DNA from 2 places in the Micromonospora sp. NPDC006431 genome. Region 1 is predicted to be linked to the other one. Evidence: riboswitches for the same ligand, from Rfam matches in the RefSeq annotation. Region 1 holds a riboswitch; the other holds the start of a gene.
The links. Region 1 has a riboswitch for cyclic di-AMP ahead of ACFYM6_RS05340 (coiled-coil domain-containing protein). Riboswitches for the same ligand answer to the same signal wherever they lie in the genome.

Region 2: it holds a riboswitch for cyclic di-AMP, as region 1 does, so the genes downstream of both, ACFYM6_RS01355 (NlpC/P60 family protein) here and ACFYM6_RS05340 (coiled-coil domain-containing protein) in region 1, are expected to answer to the same signal.

What each region holds. Positions count from the first base shown of each region.
Region 1 is NZ_JBIAHQ010000002.1:389,358-395,188, reverse strand. It holds gene ACFYM6_RS05350 (SRPBCC family protein) at 79-531, shown strand; gene ACFYM6_RS05345 (hypothetical protein) at 554-1,186, opposite strand; gene ACFYM6_RS05340 (coiled-coil domain-containing protein) at 1,295-2,362, opposite strand; cyclic di-AMP (ydaO/yuaA leader) riboswitch at 2,367-2,499, opposite strand; gene ACFYM6_RS05335 (cation diffusion facilitator family transporter) at 2,644-3,558, opposite strand; gene ACFYM6_RS05330 (HelD family protein) at 3,650-5,767, opposite strand.
Region 2 is NZ_JBIAHQ010000001.1:274,082-279,912, forward strand. It holds gene ACFYM6_RS01345 (C40 family peptidase) at 119-1,129, shown strand; gene ACFYM6_RS01350 (N-acetylmuramoyl-L-alanine amidase) at 1,193-3,241, opposite strand; cyclic di-AMP (ydaO/yuaA leader) riboswitch at 3,474-3,609, shown strand; gene ACFYM6_RS01355 (NlpC/P60 family protein) at 3,622-4,656, shown strand; gene dcd (dCTP deaminase) at 4,702-5,280, opposite strand; gene ACFYM6_RS01365 (pyridoxamine 5'-phosphate oxidase family protein) at 5,359-5,831, shown strand, end outside.

The sequences.
Region 1 (5,831 bases):
CCGGGTCTTCCGACCGTTGCCAGCCGGCCCCCGGTGCGGGACGATCGTGCCCACCGGCGACGGCTAGGGGAGTACGGCTTGCTCAGCAGCGACAGTTTCAGCTACACCGTGCAGGCTCGGTGCGCACGGTCGGAGGCGGTCGCCCTGCTCAGCGACCTGACCCGCCAGGGCGAGCTGCATCCGCTGATCGTCCGGGTCCGCCAGCTCCCGCCCCGGCCCGGCGCCCTGGCCAGCTACGCGATCACCGACCGGCTGGCGCTCGGGCCGCTGCACTTCCCGGTCACCTACCAGGCGGACGTGCTGGTCGCCAACGAGGACGAGGTGGTGACCGTGGCCCGGCAGCAGCCGGCCACCACCGTCCGCAACCACACCCGGCTGCGGGACGAGCCCGGCGGCGTGGTGCGGATCGACGTCGAGATCACCCTCTCCGCCCCGGCGCCGCTGTTCGGGTACGCCTTCCGGCAGGCCCGGGCGGCCCATCTCGGCCTGGCCAGCCGGCTCGGCGCGACCCTCGAGGGGCACGCCGACTGAGCCGGTGCGGCGACCCTACCGGCTAGGCCCGCCGCCCGGCGGTTTGCGGCAACTCCGGCTCGGCTGGCGGCCATGATTCGGCCTCCGCGCCGCCAGGCGGCGCTCCGGGCCGAATGAAGGCCGGTCTGACCCCGCGCCGCGACCGGAAGCCGTCGCTGGAGCCGTCGGCCGGCCGCCGGGTCGCCGACGTGGCGCGGCGCAGCCGTCCCCACGGCTTGTAGGTGGACAGCACGGTCATCAGGATCAGCAGGCTGCTGGAGACCGCCGGCGGGATGACCAGGTCCAGCCGGTCCCGGGTGGCGAGCTCGGGCCCCAGCTCGGCGAGCCCGCGCACGGTCGGGGTGAGCAGCAGCAGGACCAGGCCGAGCATCCCGGTGGTGATCGCGAACTTCACCAGCACCCAGCGCCAGCGCAGCAGGCCCCACGGGGTGAGCAGCGCGCTCGCCAGCCCGACCAGCCAGACCGCCACGCTCAGCGGCGCGAAGAGGTATGTGACCAGCAGCCCGGCGGCCGGATAGACCACCTCCGGGTCGGCGCCGCGCAGCCCGGCGATGCCGAGGGTGACCAGCACCAGGTCGGCGCCGAGCCAGCCCAGCGAGGTGACCAGGTGCAGGGTGAGCAGTGCCTTGCGCGTGGTGGGCGAGAGTCGGCTCATGCCCTCGATGCTCGGCCGTCGCCGGCCCGGCGTCGTGGGCCGCGCGACGACATCCGGCGTACGTCGGTGGGCGTACGGTGGCCCGCCGGGCGGCGGGCCACCGCGGGCTCAGTACACCGACAGGTGCACGTGGTTGGTGTGGTCGCTGGACGGGTCGCCGTTGCCCCCGCTGTACGCCTTCCACCCGCTGCTGGGCAGCCAGATCTGCTTGTACCAGATCACGTAGAGCACGGCGAGCGGGTCGGCATTGCGGATGAAGTACGCGGCCAGGTTGTTGCCGTACGTCTTGTCGCCGCCGGTGGCCACCCCGCCGAAGCCGTTCTTCTGGGCGGCGAAGTCGCAGGCCCGGCCCTTGGGATGCTCACCCGAGCCGCTGGGCCGGTAGCAGGAGACGTACCGGGTGAACCCGGCCGCCTTGGCCTGCTGGAGCGCGTGCAGCGTGCGCGGGGTGATGCAGCCGTCGGCGGGCGTCGGGTCGTTGACGCTGCACGACTCCGCGGGCCAGGAACCGTCGGCGTTGCGCTTCGCGGGGGTGGCGTTGGCCCGGGACGTGCCCTGCACGCTGCCGCCGGCGGTGCCGGTGGTTCGGTTGTTCGCCACCTCCAGCGCGCGTTCCGCCTGTGCCTTGCGCTTGGCCATGATCGCGACCTGCTTGCGATGTTCCCGGATCTCGCCGTTGAGCGCGTTCTGGGTGCGGGTGGCCTGGTCCCGGGTGTCGATCAGGTCGCGCAGGGCCCGGTCCTCGTGTGCGGCGACCTGCTGCAGGGTGAGCGCCCGGTCCATGAAGCCCTCCGGGTTGCTGCTGCCGAGCAGCGCCGCGGCGGTGCCGAGCCGCCCGGTCCGGTAGGCCAACCCGGCGAGCTCACCGACCTTGGCGTCGCGTACACCCAGCTCGCTGTTGATCGTCTTGAGCTGGGCGGTGAGCTGCTGCTGCCGGCTCACCGACCGGTTCAACGCGGTCCGCGCCTCCAGCCAGCCCTTGCTGGCCGCGTCGAGCTGCGCGCGCAGCGCCGGTGTGCCGCCCTCGTCGTCGCCGGGTGCGGCGGCGAGCAGGCCGGTCGGGGGAGCCGCCGAGGCGGGGGAGACCGGCGTGGCCGCGACGCCGAGGGCGAGCGCCGCGACGAGCAGGGCCGCCAACCGGGCGGCCGTCCTTCGTACAGGTGCCACTGGTGGCATTCACGTGTCCTTCCGTCAACCGCCGACCGGGTTAGCTGACGGGTTCGGGACGGAAGATCCCTACCGCTGACGCGGATGCACCCCAGGTACGTGGTTCCCCGGCTCGCCGTGCTGTGGCGATTAGGCGACGGCCACCGCGGACGCTGCTGGGCGTCGCCCGGCGGAAGCCGCGACCGAGCCTACCGGCGCTGTTCCGGCCCGTCGCCGTAGGCGGCGAACGGGAATCGGGCATAAGCCGGCACTAGTGCACAATAGCCACTTGGAATTAAGGTTGTCCTCAATTACCACTCGACGGATCCGCACGCGCCGGGTGACGCCCCGGGTTCGATCTGCAACGTGGCGTGATCGATCCGGAAGTCATCGTGCAGCGCGGCCCGCGCGGCGGCGAGCACCTCGCCCACCTCGGCGTCGGGGGTGGTGGTCAGGTGCGCCGAGGCCACGTCCATGCCGGAGGTGAGCGTCCAGACGTGCAGGTCGTGCACCTCGGCGACGCCGGGCACCGCGGCCAGCCGGTCGTGCACGGCGGTCACCTGCAGGTGTTCCGGGGCGGCCTGCACCAGGATGCGGACCGCGGCCCGGCCGAGCCGCCAGGTGCGCGGCAGGATGAACAGCCCGATCGCGACGGCCACCAGCGGGTCCGCCCACCACCACTCGGTGAACGTGATGACCAGGGCGGCGCCGATCACGCCGAGCGAGCCGAGCAGGTCGCCGAGCACCTCCAGGTAGGCCCCGCGCAGGTTGATGCTCTCCTGCGCCCCGCTGCGCAGCAGCCCGAACGCGACCAGGTTGGCGAGCAGGCCGAGCACCGCCACGGCGAGCATCGGCCCGGCGAGGACCTCCGGTGGCTCGCCGAACCGGCGGACGGCCTCGACGAGCACGTACGCGGCGACCGCGCCGAGCAGCACCGCGTTGGCGAGGGCGGCCAGCACCTCCAGCCGGTAGAGCCCGAAGGTGCGCTGCGGATCGGTCTCGGCGCGCCGGGTGGCGGTGATCGCGGCCAGCGCCATGCCGATGCCGAGGACGTCGGTGAACATGTGCCCGGCGTCGGAGAGCAGGGCCAGCGAGCCGGTCGCGAAGGCGGTCGCCGCCTCGACCACCATCAGGGCGCTGAGCAGCCCGAAGGCGGCCCAGAGCCGGCCCCGGTGGCGGTGCGCGGCGTTGGCGACCGTGCCGCTGTGGTCATGACCTGCGCCCACGCCCACACCCTTCCGTTCCGCACCCCGGCCCGACCCAATCTATGCTCACATCGCTATATGTGCGAGTGAATGGGCGTCGCCGGAGCCGCCGTCAGCCCACCGGGTCGAGGGTGGTGAGGCGCTGGGTGGCCCGGGAGAGCGCCACGTAGAGCGTGCGGACGCCGGACCCCGGATCGGCCCGGATCTCGCTCGGGGCCACCAGCACCACGCCGTCGTACTCCATGCCCTTGGCCTGGAGGCTGGTCACCACCTGCAGCCGGCCGCCGCCCAGCTCGCCCAGCCAGCCGGCGACCTCGTCCCGGCGCGGCACCGGCGTGATCACGCCGACCGTCCCCTCCACCTCGGCCAGCAGGGCGCGCGCCGCCGCCACGGTGGCCGGCGCCAGCTCGGCGGGGGGCACCGCCAGCTCGACCGGCTCGACGCCGGTGGAGCGGACCGCGGTGGGCAGCGGCAGGTCCGGGTAGAGCCGGCGGATCTCCGCGGCCGCCACTGCGAAGATCTCCGCCGAGTTGCGGTAGTTGGTGGTCAGCTCGTACCGGTACCGGCGGCGCCGCCCCAGCGCCTGGTCCCGGGCCCGGGTCAGCTCCTCCGGGTCGCCGGTCCAGGCGGTCTGCGCCGGGTCACCCACCACCGTCCACGAGGCCAGCCGGCCCCGCCGGCCGATCATCCGCCACTGCATCGGGGAGACGTCCTGCGCCTCGTCGACCACCACGTGGGCGTAGTCGCGGTAGTCCTCCGGGCGCTCGCGCGCCGCGGCCCGGGCCGCCCGCTGCCGGTCGGCGAACGTGCTCAGCTCCCGGACGCCCCCGGCGAGCTGGAACGGGTCGCGCTTCGGCTTCGCCCGCTGCACCGGCTTGCCGAGCAGCGCGTCCAGCTCGTCCAGCAGGGCGATGTCGGCGATGGTCAGCCCGGCCCGGTCCAGCGTCCGGTACGCCTCGGTGAGCAGCCGGATCTCGGCGCCGGACAGGACACCGCCCGCGTACCGGCGCAGCCGCTCCGGGCGGGCCAGCCAGCCGAGCACGTGCCGGGGGTGCAACCGGGGCCACCAGGCCTTCAGGAACTCGCGGAACTCCGGCCGGTCGATGATCTCGTCCTCGAACGCGGGCTGCTCCGGCAGCCGGCCGATCCGCAGCCGGCGGGCCTGCGCGTACAGGGCGGCGAGGACGCCGTCGAACCCGGCCCGGCGCACCTCGTTGCGGCGCGCGCCACGGGGCAGCACCTTGTTCCGGATCGCGTCCAGCTGGTCCCTGGTCAGGCGGAGCAGCTCGCCCTGGTAGAGCAGGCGCAGCTCGGTGGGGGAGTCCGGCACCGCGTCCCGGACCGCGCGTTCCAGCACCCGGCGCATCCGCAGCGACCCCTTCACCGCGGCCACCTCGGGCGGATCGGTACGGGTCGCCGACATGCCGGGGAAGAGCGAGCCGAGCGAGTGCAGGGTGGCGGTCTCCTCGCCGAGCGAGGGCAGCACCGAGGCGATGTACTCGACGAACACGCTGGACGGGCCGACCACCAGGATCCCGCCGCCGGCGTACCGGGCCCGGTCGGAGTAGAGCAGGTACGCCGCACGGTGCAGCGCCACCGCCGTCTTCCCGGTGCCCGGGCCGCCGGAGACGAGCGTGACGCCCGAGCCGGGGGAGCGGATCGCCTCGTCCTGCTCGCGCTGGATGGTGGCGACGATGTCCCGCATGCCCCGTCCGGTGGCCCGGGACAGGGTGGCCAGCAGCGCGCCGTCGCCGACCACCGCCAGGTCCGGCGGCGCCGACTCCGGGTCCAGCAGGTCGTCCTCGATCCGGGTGACCTGCTCCGCCGACGACTGGATGGTGCGCCGGCGGACCACGCCCATCGGCTCGGCCGGGGTGGCCTGGTAGAAGGCGGCGGCGGCCGGCGCCCGCCAGTCCACCACCAGCGTCTCGGCGTTCTTCCCGCGGATGCCCAGCCGTCCCACGTGCAGCACCTGCCCGGTACGCAGGTCCAGCCGGCCGAAGACCAGCCCCTCGTGCTCGGCGTCCAGCACGTACCGGCGCTGGGCGGCGTGGAAGACCATCGCGTCCCGCTCCACCAGCGCGCCGAAGTTGCCGACCCGGGCCAGCCGGTAGCCCTCCCGCTCGGCGTCGGCGGCCGACCGGCGCAGCTCCGCCAGCCGGGCGTACACCCGGTCGAGATGCCGCTGCTCCACGGCGATCTCCCGTTCCAGGGTCGTCTGGTCGCTCACGGCGGGGGCTCCTGTGGTCACGCGGCGGGTACGGCGGGCTGAATGAGGGTACGGGCCGCCCTCC
Region 2 (5,831 bases), on a different contig from region 1:
CGCCTTGATTCCACCCCGTCGCCTTCCCTAATGTGGGGCACCGACCGCTGTGGGTCGTCTGCCTCGACTTCCCCTCTCGCGAGGCGCCCGGCGGTCGGTTGCAAAGGAGTCCGTGCCGGTGGCAACCATGCCCCCTCATCGTCACGCCCCGAGCCAGTCGCCCGCCCCACCGGTCGGGGCGCGCCGGGTCGTACGCCGTCTCCTCACCCTGGTCGCGGCCGCCGCGGTCGGTGCCGGGCTGCTGGCGGCTCCGGCGCACGCGGCGCCGTCCGTGGATGAGATCGACGCCCAGATCGACAAGCAGTGGGAACAGCTCGAGCCCACCATCGAGAATTACAACAAGGTCCGCGCCCAGCTCAAGGTCAACAAGAAGAAGTCGGACGACCTCGAGAAGAAGATGGTGCCGCTGCAGCTGCAGTCGGACCTGGCGATGAACCAGGTTGGCGACATGGCGGCCCGCTACTACATGCGCGGGCCCTCGCAGGAGATCGGCGCCCTGCTGACGAGCACCAAGCCGGGCATCCTCGGTGAGCAGCTCGTCATCCTCGATCACCTGGCCGCCGAGCAGAAGAAGCAGGTCGCCAGCGTGCTCGCCGTCCGGGACAAGTACAACCGGCAGAAGCGGAAGCTGGACGAGCTGATCGCCACCCAGACGAAGCAGAGCAACGAGCTGGCGGCGAAGAAGAAGCAGATCGACAGCGAGATCAAGCGGCTGACCGCGATGCTGCCGGTGACCTCGATCCGTCCGGCCGGCTGCCCGGCCATCGACGGCGTGGTGAGCAGCGCCGCGCGGACCGCGATCAAGACCGCCTGCGCCCAGGTCGGCGACCCGTACGTGTGGGGCGCCACCGGCCCGAACGCCTTCGACTGCTCCGGCCTCACCCAATACGCCTACAAGGCCGCGGGCATCTCCCTCACCCACTTCACGGGAGCGCAGTGGAACGAGGGCAGGGCCGTGTCCCGCAGCGACGCGCGCCCCGGTGACCTGGTCTTCTTTTACAGCGACCTGCACCATGTCGGCCTGTATCTCGGCAACGGCATGATGGTGCACGCGCCACGGACCGGCAAACCGGTCCAGGTAACCAAGATCAGCTACATGCCGGTCGCCGGCTTCCGCCGCGTCAGCTGACCCTCTCGAGCAGCACGAAGGCCCCCGGTCCACACGGACCGGGGGCCTTCGTTTCGCCGAGGGTCAGCTGGGGGAACCGACCGACGCCGGCGTGATCTGCACGTCGTCGAGGTTCACGTACATCACCCGGTGGCCGAACTGGACCTGGACGTACTTGTTCTCGCCGCGGACCACCGTCCGGTCACCCGGCGCCGAACCGTCGAAGGAGACGGCCCGGTAGTACTCGCCCGGCAGGACGCCGCCGACCGCGTACCGCTGACCGGCCGGGAAGGTGTACTGCAGCGGCGAGATGGCCTGGTACGGGATCGTGGCCGGGTAGGCGGCCCGTTCGGGGTAGGCCCGTCCGTATACCGGGATGCTGGTCTTGCCCGGCTTGGGGGTCACCACGAAGCCGTTCGCCCACTTCGCCGTCGGCGCCGAGGTCGGGTTGTAGAACCAGGCCTTCTGGCCGAGGTACCAGATCGCGGTCCAGTCGCCCTGGATGCCCGCGAGGGCGTACGTCTGACCGGCCGAGGCGCGGGCGCCGTGATCCTTGATGTACATGGTGTTCGGCGTGCCGTCCTTGCGCAGGCCGAGGTCGTTGACCAATGGCGCGTCCAGGCTCGGGCCGGTGCGCAGGATGACCGAGGAGGAGCCCCGCAGCGGGCAGGGCTCGGCCGGCGGCGGCGGCTTCGGGACACCCGGCGGCTGCTGGTTGCAGCCGTAGAAGGCCGGCTTGTTCGACGCGAAGTCCGGGTCGATGGTGACCAGGCCGGTGTTCGGCGTGCCGGTCGAGTGGAACGGCGCCTTCAGCAGGTCGAAGTAGTGCGACCAGTCCCAGTACGGGCCCGGGTCCCAGTGCATCCCGGCGACATTCCCGGCGGTGATGCCGGGGACGTTGTCGTGGCCGAGGATGTGCTGCCGGTCCAGCGGGATCTGGAACCGCAGCGCCAGGTGTCGGACCAGCTTGGCCGAGGCGCGGTACATGGCCTCGGTGTACCAGGTGCCGTGGCCCGCGAAGCCCTCGTGCTCGATGCCGATGGACTTGGCGTTGACGTACCAGTTGCCGGCCTGCCAGCCGACGTCCTTGGCCTTGATGTGCTGAGCGACGTACCCGTCCACCGAGCGCAGAGTGTAGTGCCAGCCCAGGTAGGTCACGTCCTGCACCAGGCCCACACTGGGGCCGAAGTAGCCCTCGGTGTCGTGGATGATGATGTATTCGAGCTTCTGCTGGGCCGGCCGGTTGCCGATGTCGTAGTTGCCGTAGTCCACGATGTTCGTCTCGGGGATCGTGTACTCCCCGTACGGCGCGGGGATCCACTCGCAGGCGAGGCGGACTGGGCACTCCAGGCCGTCCGGCCGCTCGGCGCGGCGCAGGCCGAGCTTGTGCAGCCCGGACTGGTCCGGCGTGACGGCGGTGGCGGTGAGGGTCACCCGCTGGCCGTCGTCGGTGGTCCGGGTGGCGCCCTGGCCGATCTGGTCGTACACCTCGTCGGCGAAGGCCGCCGCCGCGTCCTCGGTGTCCGCGCCGGAGTACCGGGCCACCGCGCCGTACCAGGCCGCCGGGTCGCTGCCGGCGCCGACCGGCCCGCCCAGGTCCTGCTGGTACGAGGCCAGCAGCGCCGCACCGCCGCGGATGTTGGCCGCCGCGTCGTCGCGCAGCGCCTCCTTCGACACGCCGGTGAGGTCGGCGGCGGTGTCCAGGGTCTGCAGCGAGGCCAGGGGCAGGGTGTCCCCGGCCGGCGCGGCGGCGGCGGTCAGGTCGACGGTGAGCGGGCGGGACTCGTCGCCGCGGGGGTCCTCGTTCTCGTCCACGTGTGCGCTGGACGGGGCCGAGGCGACCTGCTGCGCGTCGGTGAGGTGCATCGGCCCGTAGCCGCCGCTGGTGCTGGGCTGGCTGGAGTGGGTGTCCCAGCGGGACTCCAGGTAGGAGACGCCCAGCAGGACGCTCTGCGGCACGCCGTACTCCGCCGCCGCGGCGGCGTACTGCTGCTGGCGCTCCGGGCTGTCGATGGTGCCGGCGGCGGTGAGGGGCGCCGCCGCGGTGGGACCGCTGGTCGCGAGAGCGGTGGCCGCCGCGACGGCGGCGGCCAGCAGTATCCGTCTGCGCGATGGCAGGGCTGAGAGGTGCATCGAACCTCCAGATAGGGATGGGGGTGACTGCGTCCCCACCCTCACTCCGCAGATGGCCCCAGGTCAATACCTTTCCAGGTGGTGATGATGGGCGTAAAAAACCTTCACGGTCGGGTGGTTTCCGAATCTGCGTACGGAGTGTCACGGCGGATCGGGTTGCGGATTGATAACGACGGTCCCTACTCTGGTCAGTTGTCGACCGGTAGGTTCACCGTCCATCCCGGGTGGTGACGGTCCGACACCGCCGAGTCGCCGCCAGGCGAGCCGGGGACCCAGGTACCTGGGGTGAATCCGCAGCCAATGCGGTAGGGCGGCTCCCTTCCCGCCCGAACCCGTCAGCTAACCCGGTAGGCGGTCAGGAAGAAGGAGTACGGAGCCCGGTGGCACACCATGCCCCGCGGCCACCGTCGGACCGGTCGGTCGACCGGTCGACGGCTGCGCCGCGTTCACGCTGGTCCCGCTTCACCACCGCCCTCGCCGCCCTGGTCGGCACCGCCGTCGTCCTGACCGGTGGCGCCACGGCGGCCCACGCCGAACCGTCGGTCACCGAGATCGAGCGCCAGATCGACCAGGACTGGAACAAGCTCGAACCGATCATCGAACAGGTCAACTCCACCCGCGGGCAGCTCGCCGTCCGGCGCAAGCAGGCCGACGCGCTGGAGAAGCAGATCGCCCCGCTCGAGGCCCAGGTCGACGCCGCCCTCGGGCAGGTCAGCGGGCTGGCCGCCGACGCGTACAAGGGCAACAACCTCTCCACCGTCAACGCCCTGCTGGGCAGCCGGTCGCCGAGCGAGGTGGTCAACAGCCTCGAACTGCTCGACCGCTACGCGCACCACCAGCACGAGCAGGTGCAGGCCGTCATGGAGCTGCGCGACCAGCTGGCCGCGAAGAAGAAGCCGTTGGACGCGATGGTCGCCCAGCTGGCCCGTACCGAAGCTCAGCTCGCGGCCCAGAAGAAGCAGATCGACGCCGAGATCGCCCGGCTCCAGAAGCTCCGGCTCAAGGTGTACGGCAACGGCGGCGGCGGACCGCTGCGCCCCGCGCCCTGCCCCGCCGGCTACCCGGGCGGCCCGGCCGGTGTCGCGGTCAAGTTCGCCTGCGCCCAGATCGGCAAGATCTACGTCTGGGGCGCCGCCGGCCCGGACCACTACGACTGCTCCGGCCTGACCATGGCGGCCTGGGCCAAGGCCGGGGTCTCCCTGCCGCACAACGCCCGCGAGCAGCACGACGTCACCCGGCGGGTGAGCCGCGGCGAGCTACGCCCCGGTGACCTGGTCTTCTACTACAGCGACCTGCACCACGTCGGGATGTACGTCGGCGGCGGCTGGGTGGTGCACGCCTCCCAGTCCGGCAAGCCGATCACGATGAAACGCGTCGACGACGGCCAGATCAACAGCTACGGCCGCCCGGGCTGACGGGTACGCAGGGGCTGCCGCGTCGCGGGAGCCCCTGCGTCGTGCTCAGCGGGTCGGCCAGGTACGCCAGTTCTGCCAGGACCGGCTCGGGGTCGGCCCGCGCTGCCCCTGGTAGCGCGAGCCGTAGACCGCCGAGCCGTACGGGTGCTCGGCCGGCGACGAGAGTCGGAAGATGCAGAGCTGGCCGATCTTCATGCCGGGCCAGAGCGTGATCGGCAGATTGGCCACGTTGGAGAGTTCCAGCGTGACGTGCCCGGAGAAGCCCGGGTCGATGAAGCCGGCGGTGGAGTGGGTGAGCAGCCCGAGCCGGCCCAGGCTGGACTTGCCCTCGAGTCGGCCGGCGAGCTGGTCGCCCAGCGAGATCACCTCGAGCGTCGAGGCGAGCACGAACTCGCCCGGGTGCAGCACGAACGGCTCGCCCTCGGGTACCTCCACCATCGAGGTCAGGTCGTCCTGCTGCTGCGACGGGTCGATGTGCGTGTAGAGGTGGTTGTTGAAGACCCGGAAGAGCCGGTCCAGGCGTACGTCGATGCTGGACGGCTGCACCAGCGTAGGCTCGAAGGGCTCCAGCGCGAGTGCGCCCGCCTTGATCTCGGAGACCAGGTCGCGGTCGGAGAGCAGCATCGGAACACCATAGCGACCGGTACGGGCGACCTGCGTGTCGGACTACATCTTCGTACACGTGTTCGATAGAATGTCCGCATGGCTTCCTGGTCCGAATTCGCCGCCGACGAGCCCCGACTCGCCGACGAGATCCGCCTTCTCCTGCAGCAGTACGGGCCGGGCTTCGGCTACCTCGCCACGGTCCGCGCCGACGGCGGCCCCCGGGTCCACCCGGTCTCCCCGGTCATCACCGACGACGGGCTCTACTGCTTCGTCATCGACTCGCCCAAGCGTCGCGACCTCGAACGCGACGGCCGCTACGCGCTGCATTCCTTCCCGCCGGAGGAGAGCGACGACGAGGCGTACGTCGCCGGCCGGGCCCACCCGGTGACCGACCCGGCGACCGTGGCCCGGGTGGCCGGGATCGGCCGGGCCGCGCCGCACGTCGACTGGCAGCTGTTCGAGTTCACCGTCGACGTGGCGATGCTGACCCGGCGCGACCAGGCGGCCCACCTCGGCACGGGCCGGCCGCAGGTGCGGGTCTGGTTCGACCCGCAGGCGACCGCTCCCGC